2 linked regions of the Phytohabitans houttuyneae genome follow. The protein of the gene in region 1 interacts with the protein of each later gene in a pairwise test. Links are inferred from orthologs where the notes say so. Each region holds a gene or a part of one and is shown on either strand. Other genes may lie near its edges.

Region 1 (4,593 bases):
GTGTTCTTCACGCTGATCGCCAACTGGCTCGACTGGGAATGGTTCGAGGACCTGCAGTTCGGCCTCCCGTCGATCGCGTCCGGCCTGATGGTCAGCGGTACCAACATTCCGGGCCAGCCGCAGTACTGGGTCGGCGCGGTGGTGCTCGTGGCCTGGGTCGTGGCCACCGGCGTGATCGGCACGATGATCACCCGTACGCGGGACATCTCGTAGCTCTTCGCGACCACTCGTAGTTGCAGTCGGGGCGCTCCGTTACTCATGGGGCGCCCCGACCGTGTTGTGACATTTGTGAATCAGGACACGGCAAGACCGCGACCACGCACCTGTTATGCGCGAGGCGTAGCCTTGATGCCGACTTCTGACTTCCGCCCCCGAGCCGTCCACCGCGTGAAAGAGGCGATTACCGGCCGTGTCGACCCAACAGGCATCACAGGACAACCCGCTGGCGGGCTTCGGCCCGAACGAGTGGATCGTCGAGGAGATGTACCAGCGCTACCTCGCCGATCCGGCCAGCGTAGACCCTGCCTGGCACGACTTCTTCGCCGACTACAAGCCGGAGACCCCGGCCCAGCCGGCTGCCACCGAGCCCACCGCCGCCGCCGAGCCCGCCGCCGCGACGAGTGCGGCCGCCAAGTCCCCCAGTGACGGCGCCAAGCCCGCCGCCGACGGCGCGAAGCCGGGTGCGGACGCGAAGGCCGCTGTCGGCACCGCGGCGAAGGCGAGCCCGAAGGCCGCCCCCAAGGAGGCCGCGAAGCAGCCGGCGAAGCAGGCCGCCGCCGCACCCAGCGACGCGAAGACCACCACGCTGCGCGGCGTCGCCGCCCGCATCGTGCAAAACATGGACGCGTCCCTCGCCGTCCCCACGGCGACGAGCGTGCGGGCGGTGCCGGCCAAGCTCCTCGTCGACAACCGCATCGTGATCAACAACCACCTCGCGCGCGGCCGTGGCGGCAAGGTCAGCTTCACCCACCTGATCGGGTACGCGCTGATCAAGGCCCTGCACACGCATCCGGAGCTGAACAACTCGTACGCGGAGGTCGACGGCAAGCCGGCGATCGTCGAGCCCGCCCACGTCAACCTCGGCATCGCGATCGACCTGGCCAAGCCGGACGGCTCGCGCACGCTCGTCGTGCCCAGCATCAAGGGCACCGAGCAGATGGACTTCCGGCAGTTCTGGCAGGCGTACGAGGACGTGGTCCGGCGCGCCCGCCGCAACGAGCTGACCATGGAGGACTACTCCGGCACCACCATCTCGCTGACCAACCCGGGCGGCATCGGCACAGTGCACTCGATGCCACGGCTGATGACCGGACAGGGCGCGATCATCGGTGTCGGCGCGATGGAGTACCCGGCGCCCTACGCGGGCATGTCCGAGGAGACCCTCGCCGACCTCGCGGTCAGCAAGATCATCACGCTGACCAGCACGTACGACCACCGGATCATCCAGGGCGCGCAGTCCGGCGAGTTCCTCAAGAACGTGCACGAGCTGCTGCTCGGCGAGCACGGCTTCTACGACGAGGTCTTCACCTCGCTCCGCCTGCCGTACGAGCCGGTCCGCTGGGTGCGCGACGTGGTGGCCAGCTCCGAGGGCCAGATCAACAAGACCGCCCGGGTGCACGAGCTGATCCACGCGTACCGGGTGCGCGGCCACCTCATGGCCGACACCGACCCGCTGGAGTTCCAGATCCGCAAGCACCCGGATCTCGACGTCCTGGAGCACGGCCTCACGCTCTGGGACCTCGACCGGTACTTCCCGGTCGGTGGATTCGCCAGCAAGCAGCGGATGAAGCTGCGCGAGATCCTCGGCGTGCTGCGCGACTCGTACTGCCGCCGCGTCGGCGTCGAGTACATGCACATCCAGGACCCGGAAGAGCGGCGCTGGATCCAGGAGCGGATCGAGCGCAAGTACTCCAAGCCCGACGCGAGCCAGCAGAAGCACGTCCTCAACCGGCTGAACGCGGCCGAGGCGTTCGAGACGTTCCTGCAGACCAAGTACGTGGGGCAGAAGCGCTTCTCGCTGGAGGGCGCCGAGTCGCTGATTCCGCTGCTCGACGAGGTGCTGCAGGCGTCCGCCGAGGCGGAGCTCGACGAGGTCGTCATCGGCATGGCGCACCGCGGCCGGCTCAACGTGCTGGCCAACATCGTCGGCAAGCCGTACGAGAAGATCTTCTCGGAGTTCGAGGGGCACATCGACCCCAAGACCGCGCACGGCTCCGGCGACGTGAAGTACCACCTGGGCCAGGTCGGCAAGTTCACGACGCCCGACGGCGAGCACGCGATCACCGTTTCGGTGACCGCCAACCCGTCGCACCTCGAGGCAGTCGACCCCGTCATGGAGGGCATCGTCCGGGCCAAGCAGGACCGGATCGACCTCAAGCTGGAGGGCTACACCGTGCTGCCGCTCGCGGTGCACGGCGACGCCGCGTTCGCCGGCCAGGGCGTGGTCGCCGAGACGCTCAACCTCTCCCAGCTGCGCGGGTACCGCACGGGTGGCTCGGTGCACGTCGTGGTCAACAACCAGGTCGGCTTCACCACCGCCCCGGAGTACAGCCGCTCGTCGCTCTACTCCACCGACGTGGCCCGGATGATCCAGGCGCCGATCTTCCACGTCAACGGCGACGACCCCGAGGCCGTCGTGCGGGTGGCGCGGCTGGCGTTCGAGTACCGGCAGGCGTTCAACAAGGACGTCGTGATCGACCTTGTCTGCTACCGCCGGCGCGGTCACAACGAGGGCGACGACCCGTCGATGACCAACCCGCTGATGTACGCGATCATCGACAAGAAGCGCTCGGTGCGCAAGCTCTACACCGAGGAGCTGATCGGGCGCGGCGACATCACCGTCGGCGACGCCGAGGAGCTGCTCCGCGACTACCAGGCGCAGCTCGAGCAGGTGTTCAAGGCGACCCGCGACGCGGCCATGACCGAGACGCGGCCGAGCCGCAGCCGCCAGCCGGAGCCCGAGCCCGCGGTGGAGACGGCCGTCGACGCCTCGGTCGTCAAGGCGGTCGGCGACGCGCACATCAACCTGCCCGACGGCTTTACCCCGCACAAGCGCATCCAGCAGTTGCTCGACCGGCGGGCCAAGATGGCCGTCGAGGGCACGATCGACTGGGGCTTCGGCGAGATCATCGCGTTCGGCGCGCTGCTGCACGACGGCGTGACCGTCCGGCTCGCCGGCCAGGACTCCCGCCGCGGCACGTTCGTGCAGCGGCACGCGTCCATTGTGGACGCACGCACCGGCAACGACTACCTGCCGCTGTCCGCACTGGCCGAAGACCGGGCCCGGTTCTTCGTGCACGACTCGCTGCTGTCCGAGTTTGCCGCGATGGGCTTCGAGTACGGCTACTCGGTGGAAAACACCGAGGCGCTGGTGCTGTGGGAGGCCCAGTTCGGCGACTTCGCCAACGGCGCCCAGTCCGTCGTCGACGAGTTCGTCTCCTCCGGCGAGGTCAAGTGGGGCCAGCAGTCGTCGCTGACGCTGCTGCTCCCGCACGGCCACGAGGGCCAGGGCCCCGACCACACGTCCGGCCGTCCCGAGCGCTACCTGCAGCTCTGCGCGGAAGACAACATGCGGGTGTCCATACCGACCACCCCGGCCAACTACTTCCACCTGCTTCGCCGCCAAGGTCTGTCGCCCAAGCGCAAGCCGCTCGTGGTCTTCACGCCGAAGTCGCTGCTGCGCCACCGCCTGGCGGTCTCGTCGGTCGAAGACTTCACCTCCGGCACGTTCCAGCCGGTGCTCGCCGACCCGGGCGCGCCCCCGGCCGACCAGGTCAAGCGGGTGCTGCTGTGCAGCGGCAAGGTGTACTACGACCTGTTCCAGGCGCGCGCCGACCGCAAGGTGACCGACACCGTGATCCTGCGGCTGGAGCAGCTCTACCCGCTGCCGATCGAGGAGCTTCGTGTGGCGCTCGCGGCGTACCCGAACGCGGAGGACTTCGCCTGGGTGCAGGAGGAGCCGGCCAACCAGGGCGCGTGGTCGTTCATCGCGCTCAACCTGCTGGAGCACCTCGAAGGCGTGCGGCTGCGGCGGATCTCCCGCCCGGCGGCGGCCGCTCCCGCGGTGGGCTCGGCCAAGCTGCACGAAGGCGAGCAGGCCGCGCTGATGGAGGCCGCACTACATGTACTTCACTGACCGCGGCATCGAGGAGCTGGCCGAGCGACGCGGCGACGAGTCCGTGACGATGGAGTGGATGGCCGAGCGGCTGCGCGATTTCATCGACCTCAACCCGGAGTTCGAGACGCCCATCGAGCGTTTCGCCACGTGGCTGGCCCGGCTGGACGACGACGAGTAGCGAGGGGCACGCTCGTGAGCAACCTGGAGGCGGACCCGCAGGAGACGTTGTGCGGCGGCATCACGACCGTGACCGCCGCACCGACCAGCGTGATGCTGCCCGGTCACGACGTGCCCATCGGCAAGTACACGGTGGTCCGCCGCCTGCTCCCTCACCGCGAGCGCCGCATGGTCGGTGCCTGGTGCTTCGCCGACCACTTCGGCCCGGAAGACATCGGCAGCGGGCCGGGCATGCAGGTGCCGCCGCACCCGCACACCGGTCTGCAGACCGTGACCTGGCTGCTCGAAGGCGAGGTGCT
Region 2 (3,136 bases), on another replicon or contig:
GCGTCGCCAGCTGCTCGTAGAAGGTCAGGTCGATGTACACCTGGTGGTCCGCGGGGCAGTAGAACGGCCCCACGCCCGAGTCAGCCGAGCCGCAGCCGGTGTTCACGGCCTGGCTGAAGAGCACGGTGTCGGCCTGCTGGTACGGCTTGCCGAAGTTTTCCGGCAGGGCCTTCTGCCAGTACGCCTGCACCGCGTTCACGTAGAGCGTGTTGCGGCAGTCGAGCTGGTCCAGCGCGTTCTCCGTCGTGCATTTCTGCTCCAGGGCGGTGTTGTCGCCCTGCCCCTCGCCCCCGCCGCCGATCTGGGTCAGGCCGGCGCCGCCGCCGGCGACAGCCACCAGAAGTGCCACGACGAGGCCGATCCACCCACCCTTACCGCTCGGCAGCGGGATGCCGCCGAGTCCGCCTCCGCCGCCCGATCCGCGCCGGTCCTCGACCTGGCTGGTATCGATACGGGCATCTTCGTTGAGTTCCACGCCGAACCCGGTACCCAGTGATCTTGATTCTTACTCGGTTGGGGCACTCTTGCGGGCCGGGTAGAATCGCTCCCGTGCTGCTCTGCGAAGGCTGAGCCTCTCTGAGCCGACCGGGTCGACGACCGGCCGGCTCATTAGCGCGCCCTGAGTCAGCCTTCGATCACGAGAGCGAGTTGCCACCATGATCACCGCCACCGGCCTGGAGCTTCGCGCGGGCTCGCGGATCCTGCTGTCCGACGCCACGCTCCGCGTGCAGCCCGGCGACCGGATCGGCCTGGTCGGCCGCAACGGCGCCGGCAAGACGACCACCCTCAAGGTGCTGGCCGGCGAGGGCACGCCCTACACGGGCGCCGTCGACCGGCGCAGCGCCGTCGGCTACCTGCCGCAGGACCCGCGCACCGGCGACCTCGACGTCACCGCGCGGGACCGCGTGCTGTCCGCACGCGGCCTCGACACGCTCCTGGCCGAGATGAAGGCCATGGAGGGCAGACTGGCCGACGACGAGCGCGCCCTCCGCCGGTACGGCGCGCTTGAGGACCAGTTCGCCTCCCTCGGTGGGTACGCGGCGGAGGCCGAAGCCGCGCGCATCTGCGCCAACCTCGGGCTGCCTGACCGGGTGCTGGCCCAGACGATCGGCACCCTCTCCGGCGGCCAGCGGCGGCGCATCGAGCTCGCCCGCATCCTCTTCCGCGACGCGGGCGAGGACGGTGCCGGCATCCTGCTGCTCGACGAGCCGACCAACCACCTCGACGCCGACTCGATCACGTGGCTGCGCGGGTACATGGCGGCCCACAAGGGCGGCCTCGTCGTGATCAGCCACGACGTGGCGCTGCTCGACACCGTGGTCAACAAGGTTTGGTACCTGGACGCCAACCGCGCGGTCGTCGACATCTACAACGTGGGCTGGAAGAAGTACCTGGAGCAGCGCGAGACCGACGAGCGGCGGCGCAAGCGGGAGCGGGCCAACGCGGAGAAGAAGGCCGGCGCGCTCATGGCCCAGGCCGACAAGATGCGGGCCAAGGCCACGAAGACGGTCGCCGCGCAAAACATGGCACGCCGCGCCGAAAAGCTGCTGTCCGGCCTGGAGGAGGAGCGGGTCTCGGACAAGGTCGCCAAGGTGCGCTTCCCCACGCCGGCCTCCTGCGGGCGCACACCGCTGACCGCCACCGGTCTGTCCAAGTCGTACGGTTCGCTGGAGATCTTCACGGACGTCGACGTGGCCGTCGACCGCGGCTCCCGGGTCGCGATCCTCGGCCTCAACGGCGCGGGCAAGACCACGCTGCTGCGCATCCTCGGCGGCTTGCTGCCGCCGGACACCGGCGAGGTGGTCGCGGGGCACGGGCTGCGGATCGGGTACTACGCGCAGGAGCACGAGACGCTCGACGTGGAGCGCACTGTCCTGGACCACATGCGCAGCGCGGCGTTCGAGCAGTCGGACACCGACCTCCGCAAGATCCTCGGCGCGTTCCTCTTCTCCGGCGACGACGTCGACAAGCCGGCCGGTGTGCTTTCCGGCGGCGAAAAGACCCGGCTGGCGCTGGCCACGCTGGTCTGCTCCGGCGCCAACGTGCTGCTGCTCGACGAGCCGACCAACAACCTCGACCCGGTCAGCCGCGAGCAGGTCCTCGACGCGATAGCCCGGTACCCCGGCGCGATCGTGCTGGTCACCCACGACCCGGGCGCGGTGCAGGCGCTCAAGCCCGACCGCGCGATCCTGCTCCCGGACGGCGACGAAGACGCGTGGAGCGACGACCTGCTCGAGCTGGTCGAGTTGGCCTGACCGGGTCGCCCTTGTCGATCCGCGCCGGCTGGCCCCGGCACTGATCGCGCCCGGCTTCGCGTGGTGATCGCGGCTTTCCGGCGACAAATCACCCATCTTGTGCCGTTTAGGGCATGATCACCGCTGTGAACGCCATGATCACGCCCGTGGTCCAGCGGGCCTCCGGTGGGCACCCGGCGGCGCGACCCTGCGGATGCCACCCCAGCGCGTCGGCCGAGTGCACGCCACCCCGGCGCACATCGGCCCCCGCGGGTGCCCCCAGCGCGCGTTTGCCCTGCGAGTAGCCACCCCACCGCGTGTCATCCCCGGGCGCGCAACGGCCCAAGGAGTGCCACCGGAGCGGGCGCCAACCGCGCCCACCCGACGCCAGTCCACCAGCGGGAACCCCGGCGGGCGCCGCCCCACCGGGTGATCGTGGAGGCCGGGATCAGCCAAGCAGGCCGGACGCGAGTATCAAAGATAAAGCCCGCCTCACTGAAGCACCGCCCGAAGCACAACAGCCGCCCCGGCTCCCACAGCGACCAGCAGCAGTGGGCTCGGCACCGGGGGTCCGGCCTGGCGTTCCGGGGCCGTGGCGGCGACCGTCAGCCACGGAAAGAACGTCAGCCACGCGTGCTCGACGCCACCGCGGGCGAGCCCGGCGAGCACAGTGGACAGTACGGCCGCGCCGGCGCCGACCAGGAAAGGCCAGCCGGGGGTGTTGCGCATCTTGCGCAGGCTGGCCACGAGCGCCGGGCCGGCGGCCAGCACCAGCACCGCCAGGCTGAGCACGCCCCACCAGATGACCGGCCGCTCGTGCTGGGCGGCCAGCAGGCCGTCGACCCAGCGGAAGCCGAGCAGTTGCGCGATTGCCACGGGGACGAGTGCGCCGAGGCCGGTGA

The links.
Region 2: the proteins of Phou_RS13510 (region 1) and Phou_RS49495 interact in binary tests that used the Escherichia coli proteins (3 or more experiments, as listed by UniProt). The link is inferred for Phytohabitans houttuyneae from one-to-one orthologs.

What each region holds. Positions count from the first base shown.
Region 1 is NZ_BLPF01000001.1:3,074,150-3,078,742, forward strand. The notes cover bases 50-4,335. They hold Phou_RS13510 (multifunctional oxoglutarate decarboxylase/oxoglutarate dehydrogenase thiamine pyrophosphate-binding subunit/dihydrolipoyllysine-residue succinyltransferase subunit), read left to right. Parts: upstream 50-409; coding sequence 410-4,135; downstream 4,136-4,335. Other genes in these bases: Phou_RS13505 (ABC transporter permease), read left to right, coding at 50-213; Phou_RS13515 (DUF6104 family protein), read left to right, coding at 4,122-4,295; Phou_RS13520 (pirin family protein), read left to right, coding at 4,310-4,335. Also shown: more of Phou_RS13505, read left to right, coding at 1-49; more of Phou_RS13520, read left to right, coding at 4,336-4,593. UniProt on the Escherichia coli protein: E1 component of the 2-oxoglutarate dehydrogenase (OGDH) complex which catalyzes the decarboxylation of 2-oxoglutarate, the first step in the conversion of 2-oxoglutarate to succinyl-CoA and CO(2).
Region 2 is NZ_BLPF01000005.1:166,902-170,037, forward strand. What follows is about bases 127-2,955. They hold Phou_RS49495 (ABC-F family ATP-binding cassette domain-containing protein), read left to right. Parts: upstream 127-656; coding sequence 657-2,255; downstream 2,256-2,955. Other genes in these bases: ypfJ (KPN_02809 family neutral zinc metallopeptidase), read right to left, coding at 127-475; Phou_RS49500 (hypothetical protein), read right to left, coding at 2,727-2,955. In the rest of the region: more of ypfJ, read right to left, coding at 1-126; more of Phou_RS49500, read right to left, coding at 2,956-3,136. UniProt on the Escherichia coli protein: Genetic data indicate it may be involved in ribosome assembly or function.